One region of the Peribacillus muralis genome, then DNA from elsewhere that is predicted to be linked to it. Evidence: riboswitches for the same ligand, from Rfam matches in the RefSeq annotation. Region 1 holds a riboswitch; each other region holds the start of a gene.
What was found. Region 1 has a riboswitch for S-adenosylmethionine ahead of ABE28_RS05515 (methionine biosynthesis PLP-dependent protein). Riboswitches for the same ligand answer to the same signal wherever they lie in the genome.
Positions count from the first base shown of each region.

Region 1 (3,278 bases):
GAATGAATGCCGTCCGTCAATAATTTAACCGTTTGCAGGAAGTTATAGATGATCACTGGCTTGAATACGTTCAATTCGAAATTTCCTTGGCTGGCTGCAAAACCAATCGTAGCATCGTTACCGACGATTTGTGTTGCAATCATGGTAAGCGCTTCACTTTGGGTTGGATTGACCTTGCCTGGCATGATGGAGCTGCCTGGCTCGTTTTCCGGGATGGCAATTTCACCGATTCCGCTTCTAGGGCCACTTGCCAGCCACCTGACATCGTTCGCTATTTTCATCAAGTCCGCTGCCAATGCTTTTAATGCACCATGGGCATATACGATTTCATTATGGCTTGTCAGTGCATGAAACTTATTATCCGATGTGACAAAAGGATGTCCTGTATCCGCTGCGATTTGTTTTGCGGAAAGTCCCGGGAATTCTTTTTTTGTATTGATTCCGGTTCCAACAGCCGTTCCGCCTAAAGCTAGATTCAATAATTTTTGGCTGCTTTCCTCGATCATCGCCAAGTCTTTATCCAGCATCGCTTTCCAACCGGATATTTCTTGTCCTAAAGTTAACGGAGTTGCATCTTGAAGATGTGTCCGGCCGATTTTCACGACATCCCAAAATTCCTTTTCTTTTGCATCGAATGTATCTCTTAGCACTTTGATGGCAGGAACCAACTTTTCAGCAACTTCCATGAAGGCTGCAATATGCATGGCAGTCGGGAATGTATCATTGGAGCTTTGGGCTTTGTTAACGTCATCATTCGGGTGAAGGGCTTCCGCTTCCCCCATTTCCTTTAACCATTCATTTCCTTTATTGGCGACCACTTCGTTCACGTTCATATTACTTTGTGTGCCGCTCCCCGTTTGCCAGACAACAAGCGGGAAATGCTCATCGAGCGTACCTTCGAGGATTTCCCCGCATATCTTGACGATGGCATTCTTTTTCACTTCCGATAGATCACCAAGATCATAGTTCACCTTTGCAGCAGCTTGCTTAACGTATGCAAAAGCACGCACCAACTCAATCGGCATTCTTTCATTACCGATTTTGAAATTGTTCCGGCTTCTTTCCGTCTGTGCTCCCCAATATTTATCGGCAGGGACCTTCACTTCACCCATCGTATCTCGTTCGATTCTGTATTCCATGTGTTCTCCTCCTATGGTTGCACTATTCATCGAATACCCTATGTAATAAGAAATGAATAATGTCGTAATATTCTTTCTCTCCATCCATTGTACAAACTTTATTATTTTAAAGCAAAAAAAACCGGTCAAGCCTGCTCATTTTTCTAAAGGGTCCATAAATGATGCACATGATGCTCACGGACTCCTGCATTACTGGATATTTTTTTACAGCGTAAATTGTTGGTACGCTTGGCTTCTCCAAGCCCATTCGAGCAATACCCGGCCAAATTGCGCTTGACAGTTTTTTGTATATATAGTAAATTCAAAAGAAATTGAATAATCTAAACTCTTATCGAGAGAGGTAGAGGGAACGGCCCGATGACACCTCAGCAACCTTCATTTGTTTCAAACCAATGAAAAGGTGCTAATTCCACAAGTTTTTAAACTTGGAAGATAAGAAGAATGACTCGTCCTCACTTAATCAAAGTCTTCTTCTTAAAGAAGACTTTTTTTTATTTTTATAACAAAAAAGGAGCAGTGAAAATTATGTACAAAACTGAAACATATCTTGCTCAATTGGGAAATCGCAGTGAAACGGTGACAGGAGCGGTCAATCCTCCCGTCTACTTCTCGACAGCCTTCCGTCACGAAGGTATTGGCCAATCGACTGGTTTCGATTATACAAGGACAGGTAATCCCACACGCCAACTATTGGAACGTTCGATTGCCGATCTAGAAAAAGGGGATCAAGGATATGCCTGCAGCTCGGGAATGGCCGCCATTTCTACAATTTTGGCGCTTTTTAAATCGGGAGATGCATGGATTGTCAGCGAAGATCTTTATGGCGGTACATATCGCCTGCTTGAACAAGGCTTTAAGAAATGGGGATTGAAGTGTGACTATGTAAACACTTGCTGCTTGGAGGATATCGAGAATGCCATCACTCCTCACACGAAGGCCATCTTCATCGAAACTCCCACTAACCCCCTTATGCAGCAAACGGATATTGGCGCCATTGCAACACTTGCCAAACGATTCAATATATTGCTGATCGTCGATAATACGTTTTACACGCCTCTCATTCAACAGCCCATCCTTCTTGGCGCCGATATCGTGATTCACAGTGCTACGAAGTATCTCGGCGGCCATAATGATGTACTCGCCGGACTGATCGTTGCTAGCGGAGAAGAATTATGTGAATCACTCGCCTTCCATCACAATGGAACAGGAGCTGTTTTGAGTCCCTTTGATTCATGGTTATTGATGCGTGGAATGAAAACTCTTGCACTTCGGATGGAACGCCATGAAAAGAATGCGAAGATACTTGTAGAATACTTGTCGGAGCATGATTGTGTTACGGACGTATTTTATCCCGGAAGAGGAGGCATGATTTCATTCCGAATCATTGATGAGTCCGCTGTCAACCCATTTCTACAATCACTCTCACTCATTTCGTTTGCAGAAAGCCTTGGCGGTGTTGAAAGCTTCATCACTTACCCCGCCACACAAACACATGCCGATATTCCTCTTGAAGTCAGGACGGCAAACGGGGTTTGTAATCGCCTGCTCCGCTTTTCCGTAGGCATCGAAGACAGCGGAGATTTGATTTCCGACTTGCAGCAAGCCTTCGCGCAGGTAAAAAGGGAGGCCCTACGATGACGGATCATGATTTTAGCTTTGAAACCAAATTGCTTCATAATCAACATAAATTCGATGCAACGACTGGAGGTGTGAGCGTTCCCATTCAGCACGCCTCCACTTTCCATCAATCCGATATCGATCAATTCGGCAAATATGATTACAGCCGAAGCGGGAATCCCACTCGCGAGGCATTGGAAGAAATCATTGCCGAACTGGAAGAAGGCACACATGGCTTCGCCTTTTCATCAGGCATGGCCGCCATTTCAACAGCTTTTCTGCTGTTATCTGCCGGGGACCATATCATCATTTCCGAAGATGTGTACGGGGGAACGTTCAGGATGGTCACCACCGTACTGACCCGTTTCAAAATTGAACATACCTTCGTTGATATGACGGACCTCGAAAGCGTCGAAGCAGCCGTTCAGCCAAATACGAGGGCCATTTACATCGAAACGCCTTCAAATCCATTATTGAAAGTGACCGATATTTCTGCCGTATGTGATATCGCCAAAAAAATTG
Region 1 covers NZ_CP017080.1:1,156,668-1,159,945, reverse strand. Annotated here, with positions in the region: gene fumC (class II fumarate hydratase) at 1-1,139, opposite strand, end outside; SAM riboswitch class I at 1,465-1,578, shown strand; gene ABE28_RS05515 (methionine biosynthesis PLP-dependent protein) at 1,665-2,777, shown strand; gene metC (cystathionine beta-lyase) at 2,774-3,278, shown strand, end outside.

Region 2 (3,278 bases), 2.1 Mb from region 1:
AGCATTGAATATTTAAATCACCTCCGTCTGGAATATCCTGTTAATATATAGTATACATGATTTTACAAGCGCATGCCTCGTACGCGTTCAGGTGGAAAAGGTGAGATGAAGGAAGTGAATAACGAAGCTTTCTCTTTAAAAGAACATTTGCAGCAGTTGGAGGAGAGTTTAGTAACGTCCGAGATTCGTAAATCAGTGGAAGCACTTGCACGGATATTGAAGGGTGGCTTCTTTAAGTTCGGCAGTTCAGGCCGGATATAGTCAAAAAGCGATTGTATGGGGTCAGAATGATCTTAAGCGATTTTGACATGCATCCCTTATCCGAAGATACCGTGTTAACGAAGTTTCTGAATTTTGATGAAGTGATGGCCGAGCATACGATAAGAAGTTCAATCTGGCAATATCGTAATGGCAGCTGGCAAATGTTTTTTCATCAAGGGACGAAAACGAATTGCCCTCTTATTAACAGCAAAGTGTGCATGAACGTATCAAGAAATTATCCCAACAAAACGAAAGAGGGAGATGGAATGATCTTTCGAACCATTAATATCGACAAAGATAAGGAAACAATCGTTGCATTCCGGAAGGATTCGTATGTGGTAAGCTTTGGGTCGGAAGAAGGTTTTGGCGATGAAGAGGCCTATCTGCAGCGAATGCGGGAGAGGGTGTGCCAGTTTCCGGATGGGCAGGTGATCATCGAACGGGATCGGAAGCCGATCGGACAGATGGAGCTTCAAATTCGCCAGTATGACGGGGCTGAGATCGGCTATGTGAATCTGTTTTATCTTATTCCGGAATACCGCGGTAAAGGGCTTGGCAAGGAGTTGGTCAGCTATGCAGAATTCTTTTTCAGGAAATTCGGGGTATCCGAATATCAGTTAAGGGTGTCTCCAGATAATCAGGATGCGCTTCGTTTATATTCGAAGTCAGGAATGGTGAAGCTACGGGAGGAAAACGAAAGGTATCCTGTATGGAGAATGAGTAAATTCTTGCTATAAGTATTTTGATATAGTAAATAAACGATAAATTAACTATCCTATTAAAATATTTCGAATGTTGGAAATGGTGGTTGACTTCTACGAAATTTGAGTTTATAGTGAAGGACATAATTAAATATTACGTTATTTCTTATCAAGAGATGTGGAGGGACTTGGCCCTATGATACCTCGGCAGCGGGTTTTTACTTTTGTAAAAATACTGTGCTAATTCCAACGGACGAAAGTTTGAAAGATAAGAAGGAGCTTTTCTTAGATAATTAAATTAAGAGTTTACTCTTTTTTATTTCTAAAAGAGGCCTCTTCTGTCTGATGACGGAGGAGGCCTCTTTTGTTTATTCATGGCAAAGCTCTTCTCTGATATGAAATCGAAAAAATGAACAACGTGGGAGGAGACAGGATGATAGAGTTTCAGCATGTTAAAAAAGTTTACGAAACAAAGAAGCAGACCGTCGAAGCATTGAAAGGAATTGATTTGACCGTTGAGAAGGGGGATATATTCGGTGTTGTCGGTTATAGCGGGGCTGGGAAAAGTACGTTGATCAGGTTGGTCAATTTGCTGGAACATCCTTCTGAAGGTAGGGTAATCGTCGGCGGGAAGGAGCTCACTTCATTGAACCCGAAGGAATTGCGGGCAGAAAAGAAGAAAATAGGGATGATCTTTCAGCATTTCAACTTACTAAACTCAAAGACCGTTTTTGATAACATTGCGATGCCGCTCGTTTTATCGGGCACGCCGAGTAGGGAAATCAAAGACAGGGTTGGCGAGCTGCTTGAGTTCGTCGGCTTATCCAGTAAGGCAAAGAGCTATCCGGAACAATTATCCGGCGGTCAAAAGCAGCGAATCGGGATTGCGCGGGCATTGGCCACCAACCCATCGATCCTTTTATGTGATGAAGCGACATCTGCGTTGGACCCGCAAACAACGAGTGCCGTTCTGCAGCTGTTGAAGAAAATCAATAAAGAATACGATATCACCATTTTGCTCATCACCCATGAGATGTCCGTGATCAGGGAAATTTGCAATAAGGTGGCGGTGATGGAGGGTGGATACGTCGTTGAACAAGGGTCAGTGTTCGAGGTTTTTGCCAAGCCCCAAACCGAAATCGCCAAAAACTTCGTGAGAACGGTGATCCATGATGAGATTCCGCAAAGTTTCCTAAAAAGGATAGGGACACACGTTCCGATTATTTGGAAAATTAATTTTATTGGGACTACTTCCGGTACCCCGCTGCTTTCGACGATCTCGAAGAAATATGATGTTCACTTAAGTGTATTATCTGCCAATATTTCCGAAATTCAAGAAACGCCGTTTGGGAATTTGATCATCGAAGTGACAGGTGACAAACAAGAGGTAGCCGAGGCGTATCAATATATTAAAGATGAGGGAATTCTCGTCCAGGAGGTGCAGGTAAATGGGTAATTCACTTTGGGGAATGGAAATAACGGCAGATCAGCTATCGACTGCTTTCGGCGACACTCTTTATATGGTAGCCCTCTCGTTGATTTTTTCCGGACTGATCGGACTTCCGCTGGGCGTCTTGCTCGTCATAACAAGGAAGGGTCACATCATGGATAATAAATGGATCTTCAATGTATTGAACCCAATCATAAATATTGTGCGTTCGGTTCCATTCATCATCTTGCTTGTTGCAATCATTCCGTTCACTAGATGGATCGTAGGCACGGGAATTGGTTCGAATGCGGCAATTGTTCCACTTGTTTTCTACGCCGCGCCTTATATTGCCCGGCTTGTGGAAAACTCCCTGTTGGAGGTGGATAAAGGAATCATCGAGGCAGCCCAGGCAATGGGGGCGACAACATGGCAGATCATTTATCGCTTTTTGATTCCTGAGGGACTCAGTTCGCTGATCCTTACATTTACAACAGCGACGATCGGGCTTGTTGGTGCCACGGCGATGGCAGGAGCGGTCGGTGCAGGCGGGGTCGGGGATCTAGCTTTGGCTTACGGTTATCAAAGATTCGATACGATGACGATGGTCGTCACGGTAGCAGTGCTCGTGATCATCGTTCAATTACTGCAATCCACCGGGAACTTCGTTTCCAGAAAAATCAGAAGAAGATAAACATATCAGGAGGTAGGAGACATGAAGAAAATTTTAGTAACGATCATCGTATTGACATTTGCACTTATCACGGCAGCATGCGGAAACGAGAAGGGGGCATCAGGCGGTTCAGATGATGTGAAAACAGTGAAAGTCGGTGTCAGCAGTGGGGATACGCGAACGTGGGAGTACATTGTCGAATTAGCCAAAAAGAAGA
Region 2 covers NZ_CP017080.1:3,942,340-3,945,617, reverse strand. Annotated here, with positions in the region: gene ABE28_RS25855 (hypothetical protein) at 106-261, shown strand; gene ABE28_RS19175 (GNAT family N-acetyltransferase) at 288-998, shown strand; SAM riboswitch class I at 1,126-1,237, shown strand; gene ABE28_RS19170 (methionine ABC transporter ATP-binding protein) at 1,396-2,418, shown strand; gene ABE28_RS19165 (methionine ABC transporter permease) at 2,432-3,082, shown strand; gene ABE28_RS19160 (MetQ/NlpA family ABC transporter substrate-binding protein) at 3,104-3,278, shown strand, end outside.
Region 2: another riboswitch for S-adenosylmethionine. It lies ahead of ABE28_RS19170 (methionine ABC transporter ATP-binding protein); the one in region 1 lies ahead of ABE28_RS05515 (methionine biosynthesis PLP-dependent protein).

Region 3 (3,278 bases), 1.6 Mb from region 1:
TAACCTGGGTCAAGGGAATCCCGATCAACCGACGCCTGAGCATATCGTGAAAAGGTTACAAACAGCAGCTGAAAAAACGATCAACCATAAATATTCGCCGTTCAGGGGACATCAATATTTAAAAGATGCTGCAGCTTCCTTTTATGAACGGGAATATGGCGTCAAGCTCGATCCAAAAAGTGAAATAGCCATTCTTTTTGGCGGTAAGGCAGGACTTGTCGAATTGCCGCAGTGTTTATTGAATCCAGGAGATACGATACTCGTACCAGATCCCGGCTATCCTGATTATCTTTCCGGTGTCGTTTTGGCTCAGGCGCAAATGGAACGCATGCCGTTGAAGGAGGAAAATGCTTTTCTACCGAATTACGAAGCTATACATAAAGATGTGCTCGATAAAGCCAAAATGATGTTCTTGAACTATCCGAATAATCCTACAGGTGCATCCGCAACCGGAGAATTTTTTAGCGAAACCGTATCCTATGCTAAAGAGCATTCAATTTGTGTGGTCCATGATTTTGCGTATGGGGCAATAGGTTACACTGGAAGAAAACCGATTAGCTTTCTCCAGGCAGAGGGAGCGAAGGATGTCGGGATAGAAATATATACACTCTCGAAAACTTACAATATGGCAGGATGGAGGGTCGGCTTTGCTGTAGGCAACAAAAGTGTCATTGAAGCTCTTGAACTGCTGCAGGACCATTTATATGTGAGCCTTTTTCCGGCGATACAGGAGGCTGCAGCAACCGCCTTGCTTGATTCGCAAGAGTGTGTAGAGGAATTGGTGAAGGTGTATGAGGGGCGCAGGAATGTTTTCATCGAGGGGTTACGGGACATTGGCTGGGAGGTTAAAGCTCCGGATGCTTCTTTTTTTGCCTGGCTTAAAATACCAACGGGATTCACCTCCGAGAGCTTTGCCGATCATTTATTAACGCACGCCCACGTGGCGGTAGCTGCTGGAAATGGGTTCGGCGAATTTGGCGAAGGATACGTCAGGGTCGGGCTTCTGACCTCCGAAGAGCGGCTCAAGGAGGCTGTAGGGCGGATACGCAGGTTAAATCTGTTTTAAACTTTAGTGAATCCTCATACAATTAAAAACTTATTGACAAAGTATGGATTACCTGTCAGAATACTAAATAAATTCTTAATCTTTCGAAACTACCATGTACCTATATATCAGCGTTTTCTTATTTTGAGCAGGTGGAGGGACTAGCCCGATGAAGCCCAGCAACCGACCGTAATTCCATTGTAAGATGGGGCGGAATCCTCCGCCGGACTTTCTCGTCCACAGGGCACGGTGCTAATTCTTGCAGCATATGTGCTGGGAGATAAGAAGATGGCTTTTTTAAAGCCTCTTCGTCATGAAGGGGCTTTTACTATTATTAAAGAGTCCGATAATGACTTCGTGAGATTACTAACGTGTTATAGGAGTGATCAAATGAGCGAGATAATCGCCACTTATTTAATTCATGATTTTAATGGGAATCACGAAAAAAAAGCGGAAGGCATCGCCTTGGGCCTGACTGTAGGAACATGGACGGACCTGCCCCAGCTGGTTCAAAAGCAGCTGGAAAAGCATAAGGGTCGCGTCGTCTCCGTATCGCCGCTTTCCGAAGAAGAGGGGGCAAACCGGTACTTCGATCGTAAGGTGTATCGTTCGATCATTAAAATCGCGTATCCGGCAGGAAATTTCTCAAATGATTTGCCAGCCATTTTGACCACGGTCTTCGGAAAACTGTCATTGGACGGTGCGGTTAAATTGATCGACCTTGATTTTATCGGGGATATCGAAAAAGCTTTCCCCGGTCCCAGATATGGCATTACAGGAATCAGGAAAAAGATTGGAGTGTATGACCGGCCGCTAGTCATGAGCATTTTCAAAGGTGTATTAGGGCGTGATCTAACGTTCCATAATGAGCAATTGAAGCAACAAGCGTTGGGGGGTGTCGACCTTGTTAAAGATGATGAAATCCTCTTTGATCAGGGACAGACGCCATTTATTGAAAGAATCAAAACCGGCAAGAAAATATTGACCGAAGTCCATGAAAGTACTGGTCACCGGACGTTATATGCCGTCAATCTATCAGGAAAGACATTCGAGTTATTGGATAAGGCGAAACAAGCGGCAGATGCGGGTGCAGACGCTTTATTGTTCAACGTCCATACATATGGCTTGGATGTATTGCAAGCCCTGAGTGAACATGATCAAATCAAGCTGCCGATCATGGCCCATCCGTCATTTAGCGGAGCGTTGGGCTCATCCTCCTTTTATGGTGTCGGCTATCCACTATTGCTTGGTAAATTAGTCAGGCTATCAGGTGCGGATCTATCATTATTCCCATCCCCTTATGGAAATGTCGCACTTGAAAAAGAGGAAGCATTGGCGATCGCCAGTGCATTGACGAAAGACGAACCTTCATGGAAAGAAGCATTTCCAGTTCCTTCAGCTGGTATTCATCCAGGGATGGTACCCGATTTGATCAAGGATTTCGGACTGGACAGTGTCATCAATGCCGGAGGCGGAATACACGGGCACCCTGACGGAGCTAAGGGCGGGGCAGAGGCCTTTCGTTCTGCTGTGGAAGCCGTCCTTGAAGGAAAGGACCTAGCTGAGGCGGCGTCAAATGAAGAAGCATTAAAAAAAGCGCTTGTTTTATGGGGAGGACTATGAGAAAGCATGAAACCAATCATCTTTTGTGATTTTGACGGAACGATAACCAACACGGATAACATCATTTCCATCATGAAAAAATTCGCTCCCCCGGAATGGGAAAGGTTGAAGGATGACGTTCTTCGGCAAAAAATCAGCATATCCTCTGGGGTTGGGGAAATGTTTTCCCTGCTTGATAGTGACCTGAAGGCAGAAATCATTCAATTCGTGAAGGAGAAAGCACACATCCGGCCAGGTTTCCATGATTTCGTTGAGTATACGAAACAAGCTGGGTTTCCTTTATATATCGTAAGCGGAGGCATGGATTTTTTCATTGCCCCACTATTAAATGACATCTTGCCCACAGGCACGGTTTTTTGTAACAATGCCCACTTTGATAAGAAAAAGATCTATATTGAGTGGCCGCATGCTTGTGATGAGCAATGTAATAATGAGTGCGGCTGCTGTAAGCCGTCGATTATGAGGCAAATGGCTGGTGCGGATGACTTCATGTATGTAATTGGTGATTCCGTGACTGATTTTGAAGCGGCAAAACGGGCTGATTTTGTTATAGCCCGTGATATATTGCTTGAGAAATGCATAAGTGAAGGTCTGCCGCATCGAGGGTTCG
Region 3 covers NZ_CP017080.1:2,715,853-2,719,130, reverse strand. Annotated here, with positions in the region: gene ABE28_RS13150 (pyridoxal phosphate-dependent aminotransferase) at 1-1,066, shown strand, start outside; SAM riboswitch class I at 1,182-1,332, shown strand; gene mtnW (2,3-diketo-5-methylthiopentyl-1-phosphate enolase) at 1,436-2,668, shown strand; gene ABE28_RS13140 (2-hydroxy-3-keto-5-methylthiopentenyl-1-phosphate phosphatase) at 2,675-3,278, shown strand, end outside.
Region 3: another riboswitch for S-adenosylmethionine. It lies ahead of mtnW (2,3-diketo-5-methylthiopentyl-1-phosphate enolase); the one in region 1 lies ahead of ABE28_RS05515 (methionine biosynthesis PLP-dependent protein).